One region of the Priestia sp. YIM B13552 genome, then DNA from elsewhere that is predicted to be linked to it. Evidence: riboswitches for the same ligand, from Rfam matches in the RefSeq annotation. Region 1 holds a riboswitch; each other region holds the start of a gene.
The links. A riboswitch is a leader RNA that binds a small molecule or an ion and turns the genes downstream of it on or off. The one in region 1 is predicted to bind S-adenosylmethionine.
Positions count from the first base shown of each region.

Region 2: another riboswitch for S-adenosylmethionine. It lies ahead of ACFX40_RS15130 (Na+/H+ antiporter NhaC family protein); the one in region 1 lies ahead of mtnK (S-methyl-5-thioribose kinase).
Region 3: another riboswitch for S-adenosylmethionine. It lies ahead of ACFX40_RS01795 (trans-sulfuration enzyme family protein); the one in region 1 lies ahead of mtnK (S-methyl-5-thioribose kinase).
Region 4: another riboswitch for S-adenosylmethionine. It lies ahead of metK (methionine adenosyltransferase); the one in region 1 lies ahead of mtnK (S-methyl-5-thioribose kinase).

Region 1 covers NZ_JBHZOU010000001.1:519,060-523,351, forward strand. The annotation lists gene ACFX40_RS02630 (pyridoxal phosphate-dependent aminotransferase) at 1-305, opposite strand, end outside; gene ACFX40_RS02635 (carbon-nitrogen family hydrolase) at 418-1,200, shown strand; SAM riboswitch class I at 1,292-1,442, shown strand; gene mtnK (S-methyl-5-thioribose kinase) at 1,578-2,750, shown strand; gene mtnA (S-methyl-5-thioribose-1-phosphate isomerase) at 2,786-3,844, shown strand; gene ACFX40_RS02650 (hypothetical protein) at 3,980-4,144, shown strand; gene ACFX40_RS02655 (methylated-DNA--[protein]-cysteine S-methyltransferase) at 4,145-4,292, opposite strand, start outside.
Region 2 covers NZ_JBHZOU010000003.1:592,021-596,312, reverse strand. The annotation lists gene ACFX40_RS15145 (YtoQ family protein) at 1-44, opposite strand, end outside; gene ACFX40_RS15140 (ABC transporter ATP-binding protein) at 215-1,126, shown strand; gene ACFX40_RS15135 (ABC transporter permease) at 1,119-1,886, shown strand; SAM riboswitch class I at 1,988-2,094, shown strand; gene ACFX40_RS15130 (Na+/H+ antiporter NhaC family protein) at 2,180-3,490, shown strand; gene ACFX40_RS15125 (hypothetical protein) at 3,530-3,658, opposite strand; gene ACFX40_RS15120 (LacI family DNA-binding transcriptional regulator) at 3,783-4,292, shown strand, end outside.
Region 3 covers NZ_JBHZOU010000001.1:355,252-359,543, forward strand. The annotation lists gene ACFX40_RS01780 (SIMPL domain-containing protein) at 1-541, shown strand, start outside; gene ACFX40_RS01785 (hypothetical protein) at 604-870, shown strand; gene ACFX40_RS01790 (trans-sulfuration enzyme family protein) at 908-2,089, opposite strand; gene ACFX40_RS01795 (trans-sulfuration enzyme family protein) at 2,073-3,218, opposite strand; SAM riboswitch class I at 3,290-3,407, opposite strand; gene ACFX40_RS01800 (hypothetical protein) at 3,575-4,237, opposite strand.
Region 4 covers NZ_JBHZOU010000002.1:1,140,339-1,144,630, forward strand. The annotation lists gene ACFX40_RS11895 (phosphatase PAP2 family protein) at 1-523, shown strand, start outside; gene ACFX40_RS11900 (glycosyltransferase family 4 protein) at 542-1,687, shown strand; gene metK (methionine adenosyltransferase) at 1,720-2,922, opposite strand; SAM riboswitch class I at 3,055-3,172, opposite strand; gene pckA (phosphoenolpyruvate carboxykinase (ATP)) at 3,547-4,292, shown strand, end outside.

The sequences.
Region 1 (4,292 bases):
AACAAAATAGCTACTTCTTTTTCAGGATCCACATCAACGCCATATTCTCGTTTATAAAAAGTCGCAACGGCCTCTTTTAAAAACTGGTGCCCCCGAAATGGAGAATATTTATGATGCATAGGATTAGCACTTGCTTTTTGCAGTGTTTCTACAATATGTGAAGGAGTAGGCTGATCGGGATTTCCCTGCCCTAAGTTAATAACGTCGTGCCCTTGGGCCATTACTTTTCCTACCTTGCCTACAAGTGATGCAAAAAATTGTTTTGGTAAACTTTTTAATAGTTCCGATTGCTCAAATTGTTTCATCATCGCACACCTTCTCAAAAAATTCTTGAAATTCTAGTCACAAATAATATATTGTAATACTCAACTTGTAAAGTCATTTTTTTCAACTACTAAAAAAAGGACGGATGATAAAGTGAGTGTAAAAATTACGTGTTTGCAGCTTGATATTGCGTTTGGAAACCCAACTAAAAACCGAAAATATATCGAACAAAAAATGACGGAAGCCCTGAAAGAAAACCCTGATATCCTTGTGCTTCCTGAGCTATGGGATACAGCTTATGATTTGACTCGGCTAGACGAAATTGCAGATGATGAAGGGCAGCAAGCCAAGCAATTAATCTCTCAGTTTGCTAAAACAAACGAAGTAAATATTGTGGCAGGTTCGATTGCGAAAAAAACAGAGCAAGGTGTCACGAATACGATGTATATTTTTGACCGAAAAGGTCGTGAAGTATCACAATACAGTAAACTGCACTTATTTAAATTAATGGATGAACACCTGTATTTAGAAGCAGGAACAGCAAAAAATCTTTTTACACTTGAACAGTCACTGTGCGCAGGAGTTATTTGTTACGATATTCGTTTTCCAGAATGGATACGGGTTCATACTAGCAGCGGAGCAGAAGTCTTGTTTGTTGTCGCTCAGTGGCCGGCTCCAAGACTTGCCCACTGGAAAGCCCTGCTCATTAGCCGTGCAATCGAAAATCAATGCTATGTAATCGCGTGTAATCGTGTAGGCCAAGATCCTAATAACACATTTGCCGGACATTCCTTAGTCATCGATCCGTGGGGAGAAATAATCGCTGAAGCTGGCGATAGCGAAGAACTTTTAAGTGCTGACGTTAACCTGGAACTTGTAAAAGAAATTCGTAAACAAATTCCTGTCTTTACAGATCGCCGTACAGAATTTTATTAATTATGTATTGACAGCCGTTTTTTTGCATGATACGATTTTCACCAGATATCATAAAATATTCAAACAAATCAAAATTGAATAAGTAATCGTACTCTTATCAAGAGTTGGCTGAGGGATTTGGCCCTGTGAAGCCCAGCAACCGACCGTCATTCCATCCTAAGATGGATCACACCCGTAAAACATGTTTTACAAAGGCACGGTGCTAATTCCAACAGAAAGTAATTTTTTCTGGCAGATAAGAGGTTTGAACACTACAATCAAGCCTCTTTCCAACGAAAGAGGCTTTTATATTTTCTAAAATTATAAAAGCCTCCATATATTCTTAAACCTATTAACTTAGTAAACAAATCAGTTTAATAAACTATGGAGGGATTCCGATGTCAACAACAAAAACAGAGAAGTATCAGCCTTTAACAGAAATTTCAGCAATCAAACTTGTGAAAAAGCTAGGTCTTTTTGATGCTACAGAAGCACTGACTGCCCGTGAAATTGGTGACGGTAACTTAAATCTCGTCTTTCACATCATAAATGATCAAACGAATAAATCCATTATCGTCAAACAAGCACTTCCCTATGCAAAAGTTGTAGGCGAAAGCTGGCCTCTATCCTTGAACCGTGCCACAATTGAAAGCAATGCGCTCAAGCAATTCGGTGCATTTACGCCAGAACTTGTTCCCGCTGTTTATTACCACGATGAAACGCTTGCTGTTACGGTCATGGAAGATCTGTCTCATTTAACGATTTCTCGTGCCGGACTTATTCAAGGTGAAAGTTATCCTCTGCTCTCACAGCATATCGGTTCTTTTTTAGGACATATTGCGTTCAAAACGTCTGATTTCGCCTTAAAGCCTCAGGATAAAAAAGAAGAAGTTGTTAAGTACAGCAACCCCGACTTATGCAATATTACGGAAGATTTAGTTTTTACAGATCCTTTTTTTGATATTGATACAAATGAATTTGAAAAAGCGCTGCGTCCTGATGTAGAAGAATTGTGGAATGATAGTGATGTAAAGCTACAAGCAGCAAAATTAAAATATAAATTTTTAACAAATGCGCAAACGCTAATCCACGGTGATTTACATACAGGCAGCATCTTTGCTAGCAGTCAAGAAACGAAAGTGATTGATCCAGAGTTTGCTTTTTACGGTCCGTTTGGATTCGATTTAGGGCAATTTGTTGCGAACTTATTTTTAAATGCTCTTTCTCGAGAAACAAATCGCGAACCGTTATTTGCACACATTACGAACACATGGAACGTATTCAAAGATACCTTTACTGCGCTTTGGCATTCTGAAAGCACTGAACCTTTCGCTAAAGATGAGCGCTTATTACATGAAATTTTAACGCAAACGTGGCAAGATGCTGTTGGATATGCAGGATGTGAAATCATTCGACGTACGATTGGCTTAGCTCACGTGGCGGACTTAGACGAAATTTCTTTAGAGGAAAGAAAAATTAACGCTAAACGTACTGCGTTAAAAATTGGACGCTATTTGCTTCTGCACCAACAAGACGTTTCACCAAATGAATTTGAACATTTACTTCGATAACGAATAATGTACACAATGAAAGGATCGGTATCAGCATGACAAATACACTATCACTTCCGCGCTCAGTGGAATGGAATGAATCATATATTACTTTATTAGATCAGCAGCAGCTTCCTGGCAAAGTTGAATATATTAAGCTGCAAACCATTAAAGACGTATGGGATGCTATCACTACCTTGAAAGTACGCGGAGCCCCTGCAATTGGCATTACGGCGGCTTTTGGTCTTGCTCTTTCTGCGCTTAGCTATGACACAGATTCAGTCAAGGAATTTAACAAAAAGCTAGCTCTTGATCAACAGTATTTAGCTAGTTCACGCCCTACTGCCGTCAATTTATTTTGGGCATTGGAGCGCGTAGCGAAAAGCGCTGAATCCGCTTCGTCCGTTAATGAAGCTAAAACAAAAGTTGTTCATGAAGCTATTCAAATTCAAGTAGAAGATGAAGAAACGTGCTACCGAATTGGAGATTATGCTCTTTCTTTATTTAAAAAGAAAGATAAAATCATGACAATATGTAATGCTGGTTCAATTGCTACAGCTTATTATGGAACAGCCTTAGCACCTTTTCACTTGTCTAAGCAGCGCGATATTCCGCTTGAAGTATTTGCCTGTGAAACAAGACCCGTTCTTCAAGGTTCTCGCTTAACAGCATGGGAACTTCAGCAGTCGGGAGTGGACGTTACGCTGATTACGGATAATATGGCCGCTCATACCATTAAAACAAAAGGAATTAATGGGATTATTGTAGGTGCTGACCGCATTGCAGCAAATGGCGATACGGCTAACAAAATTGGAACATATGGACTTGCTCTTTTAGCGAAAGCATTCGGTATTCCATTTTACGTAGCAGCGCCGCAGTCCACATTTGATTTATCTATTCAAGACGGCAGCAGCATTCCTATTGAAGAACGTTCACCTAAAGAAGTAACACACATTGGGGATACGCAAATTGCTCCAGACGGAATCTCTGTGTACAATCCAGCTTTTGATGTGACGCCAAGCGAACTGATTACGGCCATTATTACAGAGCATGGAATTATCCATGCCCCGTCTTTTGAATCCATTCAAAACGTTTTGCTGCAATCTGCTCAATAAAAAAAGCCGCTGCTATGCGGCTTTTTTTATTGAGCACTGATTTCCACCTGCATTTGTAACACAATTGTAACAGTACTCTCTTCCTTTTCTACATATATTATAGGGGATTTCTTTTGAATAAGGGGGAGAGTAAATATGAGTTCAGAGCAAAAAACGGATAAAAACAAAGCGCTGAATCGTAAGCAGCAATATCAGCTATTCGATTTATCCAAAGATGAAGAACTAAATTCCCTCCCTTCTCCTCAGCAAATTGACGGTGTTTTTGTGCAGGGAGAAGGCTGGAAATTGGACGATGAATAGTTATTTTAACTCAAGAGCGCCTTTTGCTACATTTCTTTCAAGCATTAATAGCTTCTCTTTTATATGAGTTTGAGAACCTGCATAACCTGTTAAAGCCCCATTTTTCCCAATCACACGGTGACAAGGCAAAATAATAGGCAGTGGATTT
Region 2 (4,292 bases), on a different contig from region 1:
CAGTTATCGTGAATTTGCCCGGCAAGGTATACGGTTAAGTTCATTATGTAGAAGTCCTCCTCTAACTAAGATTTGTTTTATTTTATCAAATGTAAGCGGATAATACGAATGATTTGAATGGGCTGCTTTTCCAAAAATAAGGTTATAGTAGACAAATAGTTAAAAAAGAGAAACAATAGAAGGCGTATTGCTAATTAAAGAAAGGATGTACATGATGACAGAAACAGTGCTACAAGTAGATCATGTCAGTAAAGTAATTGGGAAGAAAACCATTTTGCATGATGTATCCTTATCGGTTGAGCGCGGTGAGATTTTTGGATTGCTTGGTCCAAACGGATCTGGAAAGACAACGCTAATTCGTACCGTCGTAGGACTCATTAAAGAAACAAAAGGGACAATTACCGTCAATGGGTTTCCTTTAAAGGAACAGTTTACATCAGCTATGAAATCAATTGGCGCGATTATTGAGAACCCTGAGTTTTATGATTATCTGACGGGCTATCAAAATTTAAAACACTTTGCGAATATGCATGAAGGGATCACATCAGAACGCTTGGATGAAGTGATTACTTTAGTAAAGCTTGAAAACAGCATTCATGCAAAAGTGAAGACGTATTCTCTTGGGATGAGACAGCGTTTAGGAGTAGCTCAAGCTATTTTACATAAGCCTGCATTGCTTTTACTAGACGAGCCAACCAATGGTCTAGATCCAGCGGGAATGAGAGAATTTCGTACATATTTACAAACGCTTTGCAGGGAAGAAGGAATTTCAATTTTAATCGCGAGCCACTTATTAAAAGAAGTAGAAGCATTATGTGATCGCGTTGGCATTATTCAAGACGGTGAGTTAAAAGCCGTTCAAGATTTATCTCCAAATCGTCAAGATCAAGGAATGTACGTAGAATTTGAAGTGTCTGATGCGCAAAAAGCAGCGGATCTTTTATCACAACAATTTGAAGTAACGATGAGATCACATAGTATCGACGTGGCGATTGTAAAAGAGCAAATTCCAGCTGTGAATAAAAAATTAGTGGACAGCGATATTTTAGTCTACCAAATTACCCCTGTGTATGAGACGCTTGAAGATTCGTTTATGTCCGTTACGGAAGGAGAGCACCATGCTTAAGCTAATTCAAAATGAACACATGAAATGGTTTCACAAAAGAAGTACAAAAATCACGTTTATTACAATCGGCATTTTAACTCTTTGTATGGCTCTGTTAATGAAGAAAGTAGCAAACAGTGCAGGAACAGAAGACAATATTTTGAACTTCCTGTCATTTAGTTCAGGTATGCTGATTCTCGTTCAATTTTTCGCGCTTGCTGTTGGAGGGTCAATGGTTGCAAAAGAGTTTGAAGCAGGTACCATTAAGCTTCTCTTAATTCGCCCTGCTAGACGTTCAACGATTTTAGCATCCAAGTACCTAACTCTCATTTTAATTAGCTTATATTATTTACTGAGCTATTTGCTTTTTTCATTTGTATGGGGAGCATTGTTCTTTGGCTTTACCAGTCTAGAAGGAGATGCACAGCTGCTTAAAAACATTACGCTTACGTATGACAGTGCGTATATGGAAACGTTTATGATGATGACGTTTGCATTCATGCTGTCGTCTTTATTTAGAAACAGCGCGCTTGCTTCCAGTCTAGCTATTGTCGTAAGTATCGGCGCGAAAGCTGTAACAGGACTGGTATCAGAGCTAGGTTTATGGTGGGGGAAATTTTTATTATTTGCCAACACGAACTTTGTGCAGTATATGGACGGAATGAAGCCGTTGTTTGACGGCATGACGATTCCATTTTCCATTTTCATCTTAGTTGCCCATTTTGTCTTCTTTATGGGCGTAGCTTGGGCAGCGTTTTTAAAACGAGACGTAGCTAATTGATGTGAGAATTTTCGCACTATATATTTTTCTAAAATAGCATTTGACAATTAAATAAAAAGAGATTACAGTAGTGAAAGACTATTTTTAAAACAACTATAAACTTCTTATCAAGAGAGACGGAGGGACTGGCCCTATGATGTCTCGGCAACTGGCTGTACGCAGTGCGGTGCCAAATCCAGCAGACGATGTTTCGTTTGGAAGATGAGAAGGGTAATCTTATGATACAAATAAGAGACCTCTTCTTATCAATAAGAAGAGGTCTTTTTTTATTACGTAAACAAGAGGTGTTAAGAATGGAACAACAAAAAGGAAACGGCTGGGCGCTGTTACCGCTGGGCGTCTTTTTAGTCCTGTTTGTCGGATCAGGAATTATAACGGGAGATTTTTATAAGCTTCCTGTATTAGTAGCCATTATTATTGCAGCCATTGTGGCCCTGGCTATGAATCGTAAAGATTCACTTAATGTAAAAGTGGAGCGTTTTGCTAAAGGAGCAGGGCATCCTGATATCATTATTATGGTGCTTATTTTTATTTTAGCAGGTGCTTTTTCTCAAGTTGCTAAAGGCATGGGAGCTGTTGATTCAACGGTAAACTTAGCTCTGTCTGTGCTTCCGCAAAGCTTAGTGGTAGTCGGAATCTTTGTTATTGGCGCATTCATTTCAATTTCGATGGGAACGTCAATGGGAACAATCGCTGCGCTAGGGCCTATCGCTGTAGGAATCAGTGAGCAAGCGCATGTATCCATTACATTAGCAATTGCTGCCGTTGTTGGTGGTGCAATGTTTGGAGATAATTTATCCGTAATCTCTGATACGACCATTGCAGCAGTTCGTACGCAAAAAACAAATATGTCAGATAAATTAAAAGTAAACTTTTTTATTGTCCTTCCTGCAGCGATTGTTACGGTAATTTTATTGCTTGTAATGACGCTAGGCAATACGTCATCAGTAGAAATTAAAGATTTTAGCTGGTTTAAAATCTTGCCTTATGTCGGCGTACTGGTTGCTGCCATATTTGGTGCAAACGTATTAAGTATTTTAACTGGAGGAATTGTGCTAGCCGGCGTGATTGGATTAGCTGACGGAAGCTACACGCTTTCTTCTCTTGCTAAAACTGTGACAGAAGGTATTGGCGGAATGTCAGAGTTAATTATTTTATCTCTGCTAATCGGCGGAATGGTTGAGCTTATTCGCTATAACGGCGGTATTCAGTTCTTATTGAATTTATTAACACGACGCATTCAAACAAAAAAAGGCGGCGAATTCAGCATCGCTGGACTAGTAAGTTTAACTAATTTAGCGACGGCTAATAACACGATTTCAATTATTACAGCAGGTCCGTTAGCAAAAGAAATCTCTGATAAATATTCAATTGATAATCGTAAATCAGCCAGTCTGCTTGACTTGTTTTCATGCAGCGTTCAAGGGCTTATCCCTTACGGCGCACAAATGCTTCTCGCAGCAGGATTTGCTAAAGTTTCACCGATTGAGATTATTCCATTTACATTCTACCCAATGTTAACAGCGGTTTGCGGGGTCATTGCAATTGTAATTGGATTTCCTCGTTTAAATAAAAAGTCAAAGTCATCTAAAGAAGCTGCGTAATATCAAACCCTTAAAAAGAATGTTCTTTTTAAGGGTTTTTTACTGTTTAAAAAAATCAGTCGGCTTTTCATCATCTAACTCCTTCCAAAGCGTCTCGTTCTGTTTAAGTGCATAAGCCGCTCCTCCAATTTCAATCCCGCATAATAAAATGAATAATAAAATACCCATGAAATGACCTCCTTACGTAAATGAATAAAAACACGATGGTAACGGGTTTAGCTTCTTGCTGTTTCACTTTATAATGAGAATAAAGTATGAAACGCGTTTCAGCGCAAGAGAAAAAGGTGAAAACATGACAAATATCCGAGATATCGCAAAAAAAGCTGGTGTATCTGTTTCGACTGTATCCCGGGTGCTAAATCATCATCCGTATGTAAAAGAAGAAAAACGCCGGCTGGTAGAGCAGGTTATTCACGAACTTAATTATGAACAAAACATTAATGCCGTTCACTTATCAAAAGGGAAAACAAATATGATTGCCGTCGTCTTGCCTTTTATTAATCATCCGTATTTTAGTCTGCTTTTAGAAGGAGTGGCATCTCAAGCGTTAGAAAAGCAGTATCAGCTTGTTATTTGTCAAACGAACTATGATGTAAAAAAAGAAGAAGAAGCGCTTCATATGCTGAAAACAAAGCAAGTTGATGGAGTGATTATTTGTTCTAGAGCAAGCAGCTGGAGCACGATTGAATATTATCAGCAGTACGGACCGATAGCCGTGTGCGAAAACGTACAGAATCGTTCTATTCGCTCCGTATACGTTGATCATTATGCAGCTTTTAAACAGGCGCTTATGTATTTAAAA
Region 3 (4,292 bases), 160 kb from region 1:
GACGATTGGAACCCGCACGGAAAACCGAGACGTTCAAGAAGCCTTAAAAGAAAATTCAGCTGTTTCAAATACTTTGCTGCAAGAAATAAAAAAACTTGGAATCAATGACCAGCAAATTGAAACAGCTTCGTTCACCATAAATCCTAAATATGATTACAGCGATGGAAAATCGACTCTTACAGGATACGAAGTACAGCACTTATTTAGAGTAAGAGTACAAGATGTAAAACAAGCTGGCGATGTCTATAACGCTACTTTTTCAAGCGGAGCCAACGTAGCGCAAGATCTTCAATTCCACGTTACAAATGATGATAAATATGAACAAGAAGCGATAAGCAAAGCTTTGCTTAACGCTAAAGAAAAGGCCTTTACCATTGCCAACACGCTGCAGCTCCCTATTAACCAAATTCCTATTTTAATCGAAGAAGGACCTGTCTATCAGTCATCTGGCTCCTCGCCTAAGTTATTAGCAGCCTCTCCCCCTATTCAAGCTCAGTCCTTGATTGTATCTGCTTCTGTAAAAGTTACGTACACGTATTAATACTTGTGGTAAACTATAGATTATTATAATGAAGAAACTAATCTAAAGGAGCTCTTTGCACAATGACTTCTGAACATTTACTAGCAGCTTATCAAACCCTATGGTTGAACCGTTCGTTCGCTTCTAAACAAGCCATGACAAGTGAAGATCAGCTTCACGAAGCCATTATGAAAGATTTAAAAGATGAAATGACTCATCCACGCGTCCGGCAAACACCGTATGTAAAATATCACCTTGGCATAAAAAGAATTCTAAACAGCAGTCTTTCCTCTGATGAAAAAGTTGCGCTTGCGTCCCTATACACAAACCTTTTAGATAGCTGTATATAACGATAAAAAAGGACTTCCTTGATGGAAGTCCTTTTCTTTATTTAATTAACGCTTTTTCTTCTAAGCTTTGAAAAACCGCCTTAAAGTCTTGCTTTAAATCTTCGAATTCCTCTAACCCTACTGAAAGACGAAGAAGTGAATCAGTAATTCCTTTTTCTTCACGCACTTCTTTTGGGATACTTGCATGAGACATTGTTGCAGGATGCGTTAAAATGGATTCAACTGCACCTAGACTAACGCCAATTGAAGCCAATTTTACTCCTTGTAAAATATGTCGTGCTACCTTTTCATCCTGTACTTGGAAAGAAATCATAGCTCCGTATCCATTTGCTTGTTCTGAAATCAGTTTGTGGTCTGGATGACTTTTTAAGCCTGGATAATATACATGGCTTACTAGAGATTGTTCTTCAAGCCACTTTGCAAACTGCAGCGCTGTTTTTAACTGCTGATCTAAACGAACTTTTAATGTCTTAATTCCTCGAAGCAGTAAAAAACAATCCTGCGGTCCCAAGATAGCACCAAAAGCATTTTGTACAAACTTTACTTCTTCTGCTAGCTTTTCATCGCTTACTACAACTAAACCGCCAATGACGTCACTGTGACCGCTGATATATTTTGTAGCACTATGAATCACAATGTTTACACCAAGGTCAATCGGCTGCTGTAGATAAGGTGTTAAAAACGTGTTATCCACAATTGTAAGGAGATTGCGCTCCTTCGCCAAACTTGCTACTGCTTTAATATCCGTTACCTGTAAAAATGGATTTGAAGGGCTTTCGATATAAATAGCCTTCGTATCCTTTGTGATAGCTTCTTCAACTTTCTCAACCTTCGTTGTATCAACAAAAGTTGTTTTGATACCAAACTTTGAAAATAATCGTGTTAATACACGATATGTCCCGCCGTACGTATCATGTGAAACTAAAATTTCATCCCCCGATTCAAAAATAGATAACACCGATGAGATAGCAGCCATACCTGATGAAAAAGCAAAACCAGCGTATCCATTTTCTAGCTGAGCAATGGTGTTTTCTAAAGCCTCACGAGTTGGATTTCCTGAACGAGAATAGTCATAGCGGCCGTTGTTCGTCTCATCTTCTTGGTTAAATGTAGATACCTGATAAATAGGTACGTTAACCGCTCCAAAATGACCGTCAATTCCTGTATTTGCATGGATTAAGTTCGTACCAAATCTATGTTTATTATTGTTGGTATGCATCAAATGCCTCCTTCAAATCTTTAATTAAATCATCTGCGTGCTCAATTCCAACTGATAATCGCAGTAAACAGTTTGTTACTCCGACACGATTTCGAATTTCTTCCGGAATATCAGCATGTGTTTGACGAGCTGGGAATGTCATTAAACTTTCCACGCCTCCTAAGCTTTCTGCAAATGTAATAACTTTGACATTTTCTAAAAGTACTGACACGATGTCAGGGTGTGAGACAGCAAAAGAAATCATGCCTCCAAATCCAGTTGCTTGTTTCTTCATGATTTCATAGCCTGGATGTGTTTCAAGACCAGGGTAATACACTTTTTCCACGAGATCATGAGCAGTAAGCCAATTTGCAATTTTCAGTGCGTTTTCATTATGCTTTTCCATACGAAGGGCTAGCGTTTTAACACCGCGTAATAACAGCCAGCTATCCTGTGGACCTAAGATTGCCCCAGCTGCATTTTGATAAAAACGAATTTTCTCTCCTAAGCTACTACATCGAGCCACTACAAGACCAGCAACTACATCATTATGACCCCCAATGTATTTGCTTGCACTATGTATCACAATATCTGCTCCAAGCTCTAAAGGACGCTGATAATAAGGGGACATGAAGGTATTGTCAACGATAGTAAGCAAATCATGCTGTTTAGCTAACGAAATTGCTTCTGGCAAATCAGTCACGTGCATCATTGGATTCGTAGGTGTTTCAATAAATAAAGCTTTTGTGTTGGGACGAAGCGCATCTTTTACTTGCTCGAGATGGGCTGTGTTGACGTACGAAACAGTAATTCCTTGCTCTGAAAAAATTTCATTTAGTACTCGGTACGTTCCTCCGTATAAATCCTCTGATACAATTAAATGATCTCCGTTTTTAAATAGTGCTAAAACTGCCATTACACCCGCCATTCCTGAAGCGAATGCTACTCCTACTTCTCCTTTTTCCAAAGCAGCAATTGCTTCTTCCAATGCTGTACGAGTAGGGTTTGCCGTACGTGCATAGTCAAATCCTGTACTTTGCCCTAAAGCAGGATGAGCAAATGTTGATGCTTGGTAAATGGGTGTTGTAATAGAACCTGTTGAAGGATCACGACCTACTCCTGAACGAACTAATAAAGTTTCAATTTTCATCTATTTCTCTCCTTAACTCAAAATAAAAAACACTCTTCACAGATGGAAGAGTGTTCGTTTATACACGATTTCTCTCATCTGTTAGAACAATACTGATGTTCCACAGGAATTAGCACCGTTCAAATGAATGTTTCATTTGATGGTTGCCGGGCATCGCAGGGCCAGTCCCTCCGCCACTCTTGATAAGAGTTCTATATAATTGTTGGTGGTTAACGTTTGTTGTTAATAACTTTAATAAAGATTTTCTTTATTGTCAACATAATTTTCTAAAAAATTTAAATCATCTCATTTGTTTATTCAATATACCTGTCCTGATAAGCACATAAAAAAAAGAGACGAAAGCGAGGTCTCTTTTTCTAAGGCAAGTGTACAGATTTTACGTGAGCTAACTTCCAATACATACTTTCTCCATTTGCCGTAATTAGTTCAACAATATTATTAGAAACTTCTTTAAGTACGCCAATTTTTTCTGATTGATCCCCTAAATCTAATACGACCAGTTGATTTTCATATTTTTTAAGCTGCTCTTCAAAGTTTCTGACAAAAGGTGCAGAGGCGGGCCTTACTGGGAGCTCTTTGTCGCTTAAAGAATAAGGGGTTAACTCATTGCTGTAAGGAGTGAGCCATTTCAAATGATGCAGAGAAACAAAGACATTTTTATACACTGGAGAATAAAACACAAGATAATCATTCAGCACGCTTGTGATATAGCCATGCAATGATTTCCCTCCTGTTACATAAATTTCAATAAATTTCCCTTTTGCCTGCTGTAAAATATTACGATAAGAAATCCGCTGACTTTCTTCTATTAAATTCTCTTCTATTTCACGTAAAACCGTATAGTCTTCTTCAGATACTTCCCGCAAACCATGCATGTGTAAAAGAGGAATATACAAATAATCATGTCCATTATACAAAACCATAATATCTAATCCAAGATCAATAAGCCTGCCAACAAATGTCGTTTTACCTGAAATATCTAACTCCACAATTTTATTGATATAATGATTCATACTCATTCTCATTCTCCTCCTTTTTCCCATATGATAGAAAAGGTGCTTTATAAGCACCTTT
Region 4 (4,292 bases), on a different contig from region 1:
GAAAGCCAAGTTAATTCAGTATGTATACGATGCCGAATGCCGATTATTCAAAAGCGTAAACCAACATTTTGATCGAAAGCACTTAAATAGATTTTTACGTTTACTCACTCACGCCGGCGGAGCCACGTTTACCATTGTGATAGCGTGCTTGCTGTTATTTCTGCATCCTTCATCCGTCGCTTACGCTTGTGCGTTTTCTCTAGCCGTTAGTCATATTCCTGTGGCCATTGCTAAAAAACTATATCCGAGAAAACGACCTTATATTCAATTAAAACATACAAAAGTATTAGAAAATCCATTAAAAGATCATTCATTTCCATCTGGGCATACAACAGCTATTTTTTCGTTGGTTACCCCTCTTATGATTGTTTATCCAGCCTTCGCTGCTGTTCTTTTGCCTCTTGCAGTAACGGTAGGGATTTCAAGAATTTATCTCGGTCTGCACTATCCGACGGATGTCATGGTAGGCCTGATACTGGGCATCTTTTCAGGTGCTGTTTCACTGAACATATTTTTAACTTAATTGATAGGAGGAGTACTAATGAGAATTGCTTTATTTACGGATACATTTGCTCCAGAAGTTAACGGAGCTGCTAAAACACTTTATCAATTTACTCAGTACGTCAAATCAAAGCAAATTCCCATCCAGGTATTTGCTCCTGAATTTGCTCATGATCAGTCATTTTCAACGTATGTTCACCGTTCGCCCAGCATGCCGTTTTTTCTTTATCCAAACAGCCGCTTTTCATTGCCAAACGTTCTAAAAATTAAAAAGCAGCTGCAGGAATTCAATCCTTCTATTATTCATTTGGCCACTCCTTTTACAATGGGGCTTTGCGGCTCCTATTACGGGAAAAGATTAGGTGTTCCTCTTGTCGGCTCTTATCATACCAATTTTGATGATTATTTATCTCACTATGAACTTGAAAAAATGCGTATACCACTGCAAAAATATATGAAATGGTTTTATAAACCTGTACAAAAAATATTCGCTCCCTCTGAAGTGACCAAACAGCAGCTAGAAGAACAAGGGTTTCACAACGTAGCTATTTGGTCGCGAGGAGTAAATCATAAATTATTTCATCCCCACTATGACCGCTTTGATATTCGTATTAAATATAATATTAAAAAGCCCTACATTTTAACGTATGTAGGAAGATTAGCTAAAGAAAAGAACGCTGATTTTTTAATAAAAATCGCACGATCTCTACCGGATCATATCCGGCATCAAATTCACTGGGTTATTGTAGGAGACGGCCCTTTAAAAGAACAAATGCAGCAGCAAGCATCTGAGCATATGACATTTACAGGCTTCCTTGAAGGTAAGCAACTTGCTCATATCTATTCATCATCTGATTTGTTTGTTTTTCCTTCAGAAACAGAAACCTTCGGAAATGTTGTACTGGAGTCTCTTGCTTCTGGAACTCCTGTAGTGGCAGCAAATGCAGGAGGAGTTAAACAGATGGTTCAGCACGGGCGAAACGGCTACCTTTGCAAACCTCACTCCTTAGAAGAATTCAGTTCGGCTATTACAGATTTACTCGATGATTTGCATCAGCGGCTTCACTTTGGCCATGCAGCGAGGCAATACGCTCTTACTCAATCATGGGACGCCATTTTTCAGCATTTGCTTTCAGAATATGAAGGTGTCGTAGAAAAATCTGCTGCAGGTATTCAATGGGCATAAAAAAAATCTCCGTTTTCACGGAGATTTTTTTATTATTTAGCTAAAGCTTGAGTTTTTAATGCTTCCGCTTTGTCTGTGAACTCCCAAGGAAGCTCCACATCCGTACGACCAAAGTGGCCGTAAGCTGCTGTTTGCTTATAAATTGGGCGACGTAAATCAAGCATTTTAATGATGCCTGCTGGACGTAGGTCAAAGTTTTTGCGTACTACGTCTACTAGTACTTCTTCAGAAACTTTTCCTGTACCGAATGTATCAATTGAAATAGATACTGGTTGTGCAACACCAATTGCATATGCTAGTTGTACTTCACATTTATCAGCAAGATCAGCTGCTACAATGTTTTTCGCAACATAACGAGCTGCATAAGCTGCTGAACGGTCTACTTTTGTTGCGTCCTTACCAGAGAATGCACCGCCGCCGTGACGAGCATATCCGCCGTAAGTATCAACGATAATTTTACGACCAGTTAAACCAGCATCTCCTTGAGGACCGCCGATTACGAAACGTCCTGTTGGGTTAATGAAATACTTTGTATTTTCATCAATTAACTCGTTTGGAACAACTGGATTAATAACATATTCTTTTAAGTTACGTTGAATTTGCTCTAACGTTACTTCTGGGTGATGCTGAGTTGAAATAACAATTGTATCGATGCGAACAGGTTTGTTGTTTTCATCATATTCAACTGTTACTTGTGTTTTACCATCCGGGCGAAGGTAAGGAAGAATTTCTTCTTTACGTACTTCTGTTAGACGGCGAGCAAGTTTATGAGCTAATGAAATTGGAAGAGGCATTAATTCTTTTGTTTCGTTACATGCATAACCAAACATTAACCCTTGGTCTCCAGCTCCGATTGCTTCGATTTCTTCATCTGACATTTGACCTTCACGTGCTTCTAACGCTTGGTCTACACCAGCAGCGATATCAGCTGACTGCTCGTCGATAGATGTTAATACTGCACAAGTTTCAGCATCAAAACCGTATTTTGCACGAGTATAGCCAATTCCTTTAATTGTTTCACGAACTGTTTTAGGAATATCCACGTAAGTAGAAGTTGTAATTTCACCACTTACTAAAACTAAACCAGTTGTTACGCTTGTTTCACAAGCAACACGAGCATTTGGATCCTTTGCTAGGATAGCATCAAGAATTGAGTCAGAAATTTGGTCACAAATTTTATCGGGATGTCCCTCTGTAACAGATTCTGACGTGAACAGACGACGTTGTGTTGACATCAGTTTTCCTCCTTATAAATACGATACATTGTGATACGGTACTCATTCCCTTATTTTCATTACACGTTAAAAAATATAAAAAAACCTTTCCTTGTATCGAGGAAAGGTATCAAATTCTACATAAGCCTTTCACTCTTATCGATCAAGGTTGTGCCCTTGCATCAGGTTAGCACCTTATCGTCTACACAAAAAAATGACGATGGTTGCTGGGTTTCATAGGGCCTGTCCCTCCACCAGCTCGGGATAAGAGAGTATCCGTTCAAGGACATATAATACATGAAAAAGCGCTTCACTGTCAACAACATTCAAATGGAAATCATCTCTTTATGTTTGAATCTGTTTTAATGTAACATACTCAAATTACGAAATAGTACATCTTATTAAGAATTATCACTAAGTTTGGTTAATAAGACAGATCAAAATGAGGCTTTCACTTAAAACAGCTTCACTTTTTTCGCTCCTAGCACATATACATGTGTCTAAAATAGGTATAACGTACATTTTTTTATAATACACAAACATTTTTAGTTAAATAGTATAGAATAATTAAATAAATGTGTTATACTAATTATAAATTTCAAACATTAATGAATAAATAATAGCTAAAAAAGGAAGGTAGTGCACATGAGTACTGTTGATATGTCTATCGAATTAAATGGTTTGCTTCAATTAAAAACAACAAAACACCAATTATCTGTTCCACAACTTGTTGAAAAAATTCTAGCTCGACGCGAAGGAACGCTGACTTCTACAGGTGCTGTGTCAGTCGAAACCGGAAAATATACAGGTCGCTCTCCTTTAGATAAATTTATTGTAAGCGATGCTGTGTCTTCAAAAACGGTTGAATGGGGACCTGTCAATCAGCCAATTTCTGCTCAGCGATTCGATGCGCTATACAAAAAAGTCTTAACTCACTTAAAGAAGCAGGATGAACTTTTTGTTTTTAATGGATATGCTGGAGCTGATAAAAAGTATCAGTTACCAATTCAAGTAGTTAATGAATTTGCATGGCACAACCTATTCGCTCAGCAGTTATTCATTCGCCCTTCAGCCGAACAAAAAACAAATGATGATGTGAAGCCGTTTACAATTGTAGCAGCTCCAACGTTCAAAGCTGATCCTGAAACAGACGGGACGAACTCTGAAACCTTCATTATTCTTTCGTTAGAGCGACGTATTGTGCTAATTGGAGGAACTGAATACGCTGGTGAAATGAAAAAATCTATTTTCTCAGTGATGAACTTCTTGCTTCCTCAAAACAATATTCTATCCATGCACTGTTCTGCTAACGTAGGAGAAGAAGGTGACGTTGCATTATTCTTTGGTTTATCTGGAACGGGTAAAACAACGCTTTCTGCTGATGCAAACCG